DNA from 2 places in the Thalassotalea fusca genome. Region 2 is predicted to be linked to the other one. Evidence: riboswitches for the same ligand, from Rfam matches in the RefSeq annotation. Region 2 holds a riboswitch; the other holds the start of a gene.

Region 1 (4,781 bases), on a different contig from region 2:
AAGTCACCGTTGGACATTTCCATTAATGGACCTGACACTTTAAAATCAAGTGACTTATTGGTTGATTTACCTACACGTGTGGTAGTGGTTTCAATGTAATCTAGCGATTCTTGACTGTTCATTGACGGCTCGAACGGATTCCAAAGTCCAGAGTCAATCGCTTCTTGAATACGGCGAGAGTTAGGGAAACCGTCTACACCACGCTCAGTTGATTCACTTTTGATATAACTGTACGCTGCTTCCCAACTCCAATCTTTGATTTCCCCTTGCATACCCAAGATTACACGGTAATAGTCCGAATCAACACGCTTTTCACGGTTGCCAATGTCTACAGTACGGCGGCGCATAGTTAAATCTTGCTGATAAAACGCATGAGTTGGCATATCGGCAAATGGATGGTTTGGATTATCGCCTGACATAAATAGCTCGTTAAAACTAGGGCTACCAGCACCACGAACAATAGATTTAGCATTTTGGCCGTTTAACTCGGCAAATGCTCGCATGGTGTCATTAATTTCGTATTTACCCATATAGTTCCAGCTAAAGCGTTCTGCATCTGGAATCATCGTCATATGAGGTGCATAATCGTAACGACAGTTGCTGCCAACTTGGTTGCCTTCATCATCGAGAATTGGTGTTATATCCTCCGATGGACAACTATCATTGCCAAATGTATCAGCAATTCGGCCGGTACCATCAGCTAGCATGATTGAGCCAGGAATACCGGATGTTGAGCGGAAATCAGTTGCGTTGGCATTGCCAGTTCTTGCCTGCTGATTTGCGGTCCTTGAATAACTACGATCGGCATATAACACTTCTTCGCGGTCAAAATATTCTAAGATGAATGTGTGGCTAGTTTTGTCTGTCTTGTCGCCAAATACAAGGCTAAAGCTTTGCTCGTCGCCACCGCCATCGGCCGTTGAACCGACTTTACCTGTTAATTCCACGCCTTCAACGTCATCACGCAAAATAACATTGATTACACCAGCAACCGCGTCTGAACCGTATGTTGCAGATGCACCATCTTTTAAAATGTCTACACGCTTAATGGCTGAAAGTGGGATATTGTTAATGTCGACGAACGCTGTGTCTATACCTTTAGCAAAAGGGCTTACAGATACACGACGACCGTTAACTAAAATTAAGGTTGAATCAGCACCTAAACCGCGTAAAGAAACAGATGAGCCACCATTAGCGGTATCATCACTGCTATTTGCCTGTGTTGAGAATGTACCTTGGCCTGAAATCGGTAACTTTGTAAATAAACTAATGAGGTCAGTTACACCTGATTTTTGAATATCTTCTTGTGAAATTGAAGCGACTGGCGATGGGCCTTCCATACTCGTGCGCTTAATGTGAGAACCTGTAATTTCTATACGTTCTATTTGCTCTTCTGCGGCGAATGATTGGCTGCTCACAGTTGAGAGCAGGGCAGCCGAAATACTTAGCGCAAGAGAGGTCTTTCTTATGAGAGGTTTTGTCATTTTGAATTTCCTTTTAATTTATTGTTATCGTTGTCAAATCCTATTGACCAGAGATATTAACAAATTGCCAAAATCCGGCAGTTGACCACATAACATCCTGTCGCTCTAGGTAATACATGACGCGCTTTAGTTTGTATCAAAAAAATTTATCAATAGATAGAGGCAGTTAACTAATGAAGTGTCAAAAGTAGAGGTGATTTCGTAGTGGGTTGTAAAGTTTTTCTGTATCTTATTGTATTTATTGATTATTTGTTGAAATTGATAAAGTGTATCAATTTATGAGTCTTAGTATTCTACAGAGCGACTAAGTTTTCTTTAATTAGCCGTCTAAAAGTCTGTTGCATTTTATTGCGCGTTCATGTCTAATAATACCGTTGTATTTAGACTATTTACTCAATTTTGTCAGTGTTAAAACTGCCATAGGGCGTAAATAAAAAGGTTAAATACACACCAGAAGAGGTGCGATAGCCAGGTAGATAATGCAAAGAGCCACAACTCTAATGCGCATTGTTGAGGGGGACTATCGCCGAGAACAGCCATGTAATGTGGGCAGGGCTGTTCGGTCGCTAGGGCTGAATCCTTAGGGCTGTCACCAATTGGTGGAGAGCTTCTGGCAGGAAATGTTTGCTAATCTCATTAATATTTTTCTGTTCAGTCACGCTCTTCCTTTAATGTTGTACCAGCTTAAATAAGATAAATGCTAAGTTGGTTTGCTAGGGAGACTATGTATGTCTAATGTTACCGTGATAACCTATCACCAAATCGTTTACCCTTGTGCGGGGAGAAACAATGCCTAATTCTAACTTTACTGTAGCCAAATTTGGTGGCACTAGCTTAGCTGATTTTGAAGCGATGTCGCGCTGCGCGAATATTATCGCCAATCATAACGAGAATCGCGTTGTCGTTGTATCAGCCAGTGCTGGCGTTACAAATTATTTAGTGAGATTAAGCCAACAAAACGTTCCTGAAAGCGAACAAGCTGAAATTATTGAGTCCATTAGAAAGATTCAGCTAAATATCTTAGGCAAACTAACTGATGTTAGCGAACTTTATAATGATATTGATGCATTGTTAAGTGAGTTGGCGGCCTATGCTAATGCACAATCTTTAAATCACAGCACACGTATTGCCGATGCTATTTTGTCATTCGGTGAGCAAATGAGCTCGAGAATATTTGTTCGTGTATTACATGCGTTAGGCGTGGATGCTGAATATTTTGACGTTAGACAGGTCATGTTAACTAACAGTTTGTATGGCAAAGCGGAAGTCAATATTGAGCAATTGCGTTTGCGTTGTGAAGCACTGTTAAAATCAAAACTTGCCAGCAAGGTAATTGTAACGCAAGGTTTTATCGGTCAAGACGCTGCTGAAAATACCACAACCCTTGGACGAGGTGGCTCAGACTACAGCGCGGCATTACTTGCTGAAGCGCTCGGCGCCAGTGATTTATCCATTTGGACAGATGTCGTCGGTATTTTTACGACAGACCCTAGAATTACCGATCAGGCACGCGCAATTCGTGAAATTAGTTTTGGCGAAGCAGCTGAAATGGCAACATTTGGTGCTAAAATTTTACATCCAGCTACGTTATTACCTGCGATGCGTCAAAACATTCCGGTGTTTGTTGGTTCAAGTAAAGAGCCTGAAAAAGGCGGAACTAGCATTCAGCAGTTTGTTGATTCAAAACCCACTTACCGTTCTATTGCATTGCGTCGTGAGCAAACCCTAGTTACAGTAAAAAGTCCAGCAATGTTACACGCCAGTGGCTTTTTAGCTAAAGTGTTTTCGATTTTAGCGAAACATGAGCTTAGTGTAGATTTAATAACGACCAGTGAAATTAGCGTCGCGTTAACGTTTGATAACCCTACAGGTTCTACACAGGCATTAATCACCAGTACAGTGGTACAAGAGTTGGAACAGCTTTGTGAAGTATCAGTTGAACATGGCCTGTCGTTAGTCGCGGTAATTGGTAATAACATTCATCAAACGAAAGGCGTTGGTGCAAAGTTATTCGACAATATTATCAATCACAATATTCGCATGATATGCCATGGTGCCAGCGAGCACAATTTGTGCTTTCTTGTACCTGAAGGTGATGCCAATCAAGTCGTGGAAAAACTACATTCAACCTTATTTGTATAGCGCTGAACCGGACAAAGGTTTATTTCACTTGGTATAAAATGAAAAACGCTACAATCAGTAGCGTTTTTTCTATGAATTTTCGCTGTTTGAACTATTCGTAAGCTAAAGGATCGGTTGCGTTGTTGTCTCTGAAAGCTTCTAGCCTTTCCTGACAGGCGCCACACTTACCACACGCTTTTTCACGACCATTGTAACATGTCCATGTGTTGCTATAGTTGAGCCCCATTTTTAATCCGTCAGTTAAGATATCCGTTTTGCTGACATTTAAATAAGGACTGAATATCTCTACGGGTTCGTAGTTAGCAATTTGACAGACATCGTTCATCTTCAAGACGAATTCTGGACGGCAATCCGGATAAATAGCGTGATCGCCAGAATGCGCACCGTAATAAACCTGACTCGCACCAACAGAAACAGCATATCCTACGGCAAGTGACAATAAAATCATGTTCCGATTAGGCACTACGGTTGATTTCATGTTTTCCGCTTCGTAATGACCTTCAGGGATTTCAATGTCGTCGGTGAGCGATGAACCAGCAAGTAGCTGATTTATTGCAGAAATGTCGATAACTTTATGTTGAACATCTAGTTCCTGACAAACGGCGCTGGCACATTTAAGTTCTTTGACATGCTTTTGACCATAATCAAATGATAACGCATAAACTTCTTTGCCATCTTTAATCGCACGATTAAGTACCGTGAATGAATCCATACCACCAGAATATATCACAACTACTTTATTACTCATTTCTTTCATTCTCTCACTTTATCTAACGTGCCGATAAAACACTAGCTTGCATAACACTTTGGTTAACGACTAAGATCATTTATAATGCGCTGGCATTTTGGGACTTAGTCGAGTATTTCATCTAAAATCTCTCAAAAGGGTGCGCATTCTACTCCAATTAACCTTAGCATTAAAGTATGACGACAAGTTACAAGATTAACGAGATTTTCGAAACCATTCAGGGCGAGGGGGCTTTTACTGGCCAACCTTCTATTTTTATCCGTTTGCAGGGTTGTCCTGTGGGGTGTTCATGGTGTGATACAAAACATACCTGGGAGATTAATCTCGATGACAAAGTGTCGACTGACACTATGTTTAACAAAGCGAGTGAGAATGCGCTATGGGCTAATATGACTGTGGCCGAAATT
Region 2 (4,781 bases):
GCCAAAGGTAGAGGTGTATGTATCGCTCGCTGATCCGCATTGCTTCATGTTGATTCAAGCATTAATGCGAATACAACATAAGTATCAGGTGGCATTCAGTTTTTATCTCGTGACAGATTCATTGCCAGGGACAACTGTTGCGCCAGAGTTGCACCGCCGATGGGCACATGATGATGCTAATCTGGTTGCGAACTTATATGGCTTTGAGCCGGTAGATTCTTTGCCAAATTCTTCGGCCATTATCAGTGGTCAACAATTATGGCAACTTACCGATAAATCAATTAGCGCTATTTTCGAGTTATACAAGCAAACTTGGTCTGATAGCTTCAATGCCAAATATCATCCTTCAACCCCAGTGATTAATCACATCATTAAGAATCAACAACGACTGATACATAAGGGGCATTATCAATCAGGCGCGATGTTCTTTGATGGACAATGGTTTGTTGGCGTAGATCGATTATCTTGCTTAGAAGCGCATCTATGTAACACGGGTTTAAGTGTAGACAAGCATGATTGTGTATTTACCAAGAATGAATTGAGATTTGTTGAGCCGGAAGAATCATGGCAAGCACCGAAACATCCCATTGAAATATATCTATCGCTACGCAGTCCATATTCGTATGTTGGGTTTATGAAAGCATTACGGATGAGTGAGCACTATGGCACAGAATTAGTGATTAAACCTGTGTTGCCACTAATGATGAAAGGTCTGCATGTGCCTCGCAACAAACAAAAATATGTCTATATTGACGCTCACAGAGAGGCATCCAAAGCGGAAATACCATTTTCAAGTTTTACCGACCCTATTGGTAAAGGAATAGTTAATTGTTATCACTTGTATGGCTATGCCAAAAGCCAAAACAAAGCAAAACAGTATATAGAACATGTATTCAAGGCGATTTACGTTGACGGTATCGATGTGGCTGATGAAGAAAATATTGCCAAAATTTGCCAAAAGCTCGAAATAGATTATCAAGCGGCATGGCTGTTCGGAGAGACAGATGACTGGCAAGCATGGGCAGATGCTAATTTTGCAGAAATGGAAGATCGAGGTTTATGGGGGGTACCTTGTATAAAATACGGTGATGATATTTATTGGGGACAAGATCGCCTGCCATTTATTGAAAAGGCTATTCTGGCAGATATTTCTGGCGAAAAACGATAACTAGAAAACCTGTAGCCGAATAAGTAAATAATTCTAAATTATTGATTTACCTTGATTGTTGTGTATTTTCCAATGATATCAAGTCTCCAGGTGTACACTGCAGAACTTGGCAAATCTTAATTAACGTAGAAAACCTAATGGCTTTGGCTCTACCGCATTTGAGTTTTGATAGATTGGCTATGGTTATATCCACTTTTTCCGACAACTCAGTCAGTGTTATTTGTCGTTTTACTAGAAGTAGATCCAAATTTATTTTCAGCGTTACGTCCATTAAACCTCCTATCAATAGTTCAGAAAACTATTTATGTAGATACTATAGTGAGTACTTTATATCGTTTATCGATAAAAACAAGTTGTTTTTCAATAAAGCGTGCTGTATGTTTATTGTGCATTACTTGATTTTCACAAGGAGAGAGATATGTGGGTATTTATTATTGCTGTAATCGCGTTGAGTTATATTGCAACGGTAACTTGGTTGAGTTATCACTTAGGGTGTACTAAAACAGAAAATCCAAAAGCATCTGCAATCATAGGCTTTGTTTTGTCTTTTCTACCACCTCTATGTTTAATTTATCTAATTTGTTTATCGCTAAAAGATGAAGTCGCGACCGTTTGATTTGACATAGCGAGCGGTAAAATCAGTGCAAGCTTGTAATTAGGTCATTCTCGTACTGGGAATCTAGCGGATTAGTCATTGCTAGCGTCAAGTTTCTAAGTTTGGTTAGCAATAGTGTCAATACGAGCAATTACAAGCTAGTACAAAATAATATATGTATACGTTTAGGCGTCTGTTGATCATTTAAAATAAAAGTGATTAAATAGCGCCCGTCCCTTATTTAACACATATTGCTTTCTGCGATATGTCGAAAAAGGGCCAGAAGAGGAGCGTTAACCAGGTAGTTATTGCGAAGAGATCAAACTCTGACGACCAATAATGAGGGGGATTAACGCCGAGGTGAGCACATTTTTGATGGTGTGTTTGCCGGTTGAATTAGGTTGAATCCTATCGACTGTCACCTTCAATAGGTGGAGAGCTTCTGGCCTTTGTTAAGCTCGTGTCGAGATCGGTGCGACCTTAGCAAATGCCCAAAAGTTCTCCGAACATATAGAGTTCGAGAGACATGACAATACAACATATAAAATCAAAGCGTCCGCCCTGTGTGTGGACGGCGCTCATTACGCCATTATCATCAGATGGCTCAGTCGACTTTAATTCCTTATCAAACATAGCAAGAGCTCAAGAAGAAGCGGGTAATGGTATTCTGTTACTTGGCAGCACTGGAGAAGGTCTTGCGCTTTCAGAACATGAGCAGCTAGCCGTTGTTCGCCACGTTTGTCAGCTAGCGCTGTCAGTTCCCATAATGGTGGCCGTGGGAGGCTATCAACTAGCCTTGCAAGAGCGCTGGATACAAGCATGTAATGAACTGCCTGTAAGTGCTTACTTGCTGGCTACGCCATTGTATGCAAAGCCTGGGCCTAGCGGGCTAACGCAGTGGTTTTCAACATTGTTAAACTGCGCACAACACCCTTGTATGTTATATAACGTACCCTCTCGCAGTGGTGTCAATATACCAATTTCAACGGTACAACAGCTCCAAAAACACCCCAATTGTTGGGCGATGAAAGAAGCGAGTGGCGACCTAGCTACATTCTTATCTTATAAGCAACATTGCGCTGAAATCGCTCTTTTTAGTGGTGAAGACGCCATGATGCCTTACTTGGCCGGTGCAGGTGTTGAAGGTTTGGTATCTGTTTCCGCGAATGCATGGCCGAAAGAAACCAGAGCTTATGTAGAAAAAGCACTTCGCAATGAGCACAGCGGATTATTCCCTGTATGGCAAAACGCTGTTGATGCGCTGTTTCAGGTCGCGAATCCAATCCCCGTAAAAGTATTAATGAAAGAAAAAGGAATGATTGCCAGCGCTACATTACGCGCACCGCTTACGGAGCATGAAATTCCGACCAATCATCAGCTACAGCAAGTAGACCAATTAATCGCAAATTGGTTTTTAGAGAATCATCAACAAGTTATTGGAGTACAGTCGTAATGAATTGGCAAGATGTATTAGCCCAGTTAGAAGCAGGAACAGTTAGAGCAGCAAATCAAGACGCTGAAGGAAATTGGCATGCTAATGTCGAAGCGAAGCAAGCAATACTTGCTGCATTTAAAGCTGGAGAAAATATAGAGTTTAACGGTAACTACCAAGGGTTTGTTGATAAACATAACTTGCCAGCTCGCCAGTTTAATACGGCGGACGGCGTACGCCTAGTTCCTGGTGGTTCATCGGTGAGAGCTGGTGCTTATGTAGCCCCTAGCGTGATTATCATGCCGCCGGCCTACATAAATGTTGGCGCATATGTAGACTCGGGCACTATGGTTGATAGCCATGCATTGATAGGTTCTTGTGCGCAAATTGGTAAGAATGTCCATGTATCTGCCGCGGTACAAATTGGCGGAGTTTTGGAGCCGGTTGGTGCGAGCCCTGTTGTCATTGAAGACAATGCTTTTCTGAGCGCGGGTGTCGTCATCGTTGAAGGCGTAGTGGTAAAACAAGGTGCGGTTATAGCGCCTGGCGTTTCGCTGTCAGCGTCTATTCCTGTGTACGACTGCGTTAATGATCGATTATTAGCGAAAGGAGAGCCGATACCAGAACGTGCGGTAGTCGTTTCAGGAACGCGACCGGTTAAAGGGGTTTGGGCGCAAGGTCATGGACTCAATGTAGCATGTGCACTCATCGTTAAATATCGTGACGAGAAAAGTGATGCCTCGTTAGAACTTGAATCTCTGTTACGTTAGGAATTTGAGATGTCGACTTTCTCTTGTGTACCCAATTGGTTAAACCCAGAAATTCGTGAACTTGTTTGTACACATCGTAGCGATAATGCGGAGGAGACCGCATTTTTTGCCTACCATCTAGATGATTTAGCAGCCCATCTTGCACAGTTACAGGCGCAGGATGTAGTTAAATTATGGTTTGCGGTAAAAGCCAATCCATTGTCGCGTGTTATACAAACTTTGCATCAAGCTGGGTTTAACTTTGATGTAGCGAGCACAGGTGAACTCCAGCAAGTGCTTGAACAAGGCGTTAATCCTGAATGCATTCTCAATACAGGTCCTGCAAAATCTGCCGAGCATTTTGCTCATTGTCTATCTCAAGGCGTGAATACTTTTGTCATTGAAAGTGTAAACCAATTGATTTGGCTTGAGCGCGCGGCGCATGCCTTAAATAAATCGCCTCAAGTTTTGTTACGTGTGCAATTGCAATGGTGCGAAGGAGAAAAAAATCCACTTGGCGGTAATGAGTTAACACCATTTGGCCTGTCAATTGATGAATGGCAATCGATTTGCTTGTCTGATTTCCCTTCTCTCAATGTGTGTGGCTTGCATATTTTTCAATGGGGCAACATGTTGTCTAACGAGAAAATGTATAGCCTGTGGCAACAAATGGTACCGCCATTAGTTAACTTAGCGGCCAAGTTGGGCTTTCCGCTAGACATTTTAGATCTCGGTGGTGGGCTAGGTATTGATTATCTGGGGTCAGGCCAAACGTTGTCATGGTCGCAAATAGTTAGCGATTTGGCCAAAATAAAGGCGGAAGCTGGTGTTAAAGAG

What was found. Region 2 has a riboswitch for lysine ahead of dapA (4-hydroxy-tetrahydrodipicolinate synthase). Riboswitches for the same ligand answer to the same signal wherever they lie in the genome.
Region 1: linked by a shared signal. The riboswitch ahead of lysC (lysine-sensitive aspartokinase 3) and the one ahead of dapA (4-hydroxy-tetrahydrodipicolinate synthase) in region 2 are both predicted to bind lysine.

What each region holds. Positions count from the first base shown of each region.
Region 1 is NZ_JBQRUN010000002.1:294,285-299,065, forward strand. Features, by position in the region: gene ACSLUK_RS03605 (TonB-dependent receptor plug domain-containing protein) at 1-1,484, opposite strand, end outside; lysine riboswitch at 1,931-2,102, shown strand; gene lysC (lysine-sensitive aspartokinase 3) at 2,274-3,626, shown strand; gene queC (7-cyano-7-deazaguanine synthase QueC) at 3,718-4,374, opposite strand; gene queE (7-carboxy-7-deazaguanine synthase QueE) at 4,551-4,781, shown strand, end outside.
Region 2 is NZ_JBQRUN010000016.1:36,441-41,221, reverse strand. Features, by position in the region: gene ACSLUK_RS16285 (DsbA family protein) at 1-1,168, shown strand, start outside; gene ACSLUK_RS16280 (helix-turn-helix domain-containing protein) at 1,215-1,439, opposite strand; gene ACSLUK_RS16275 (hypothetical protein) at 1,587-1,784, shown strand; lysine riboswitch at 2,039-2,213, shown strand; gene dapA (4-hydroxy-tetrahydrodipicolinate synthase) at 2,290-3,216, shown strand; gene ACSLUK_RS16265 (2,3,4,5-tetrahydropyridine-2,6-dicarboxylate N-succinyltransferase) at 3,216-3,965, shown strand; gene ACSLUK_RS16260 (PLP-dependent decarboxylase) at 3,975-4,781, shown strand, end outside.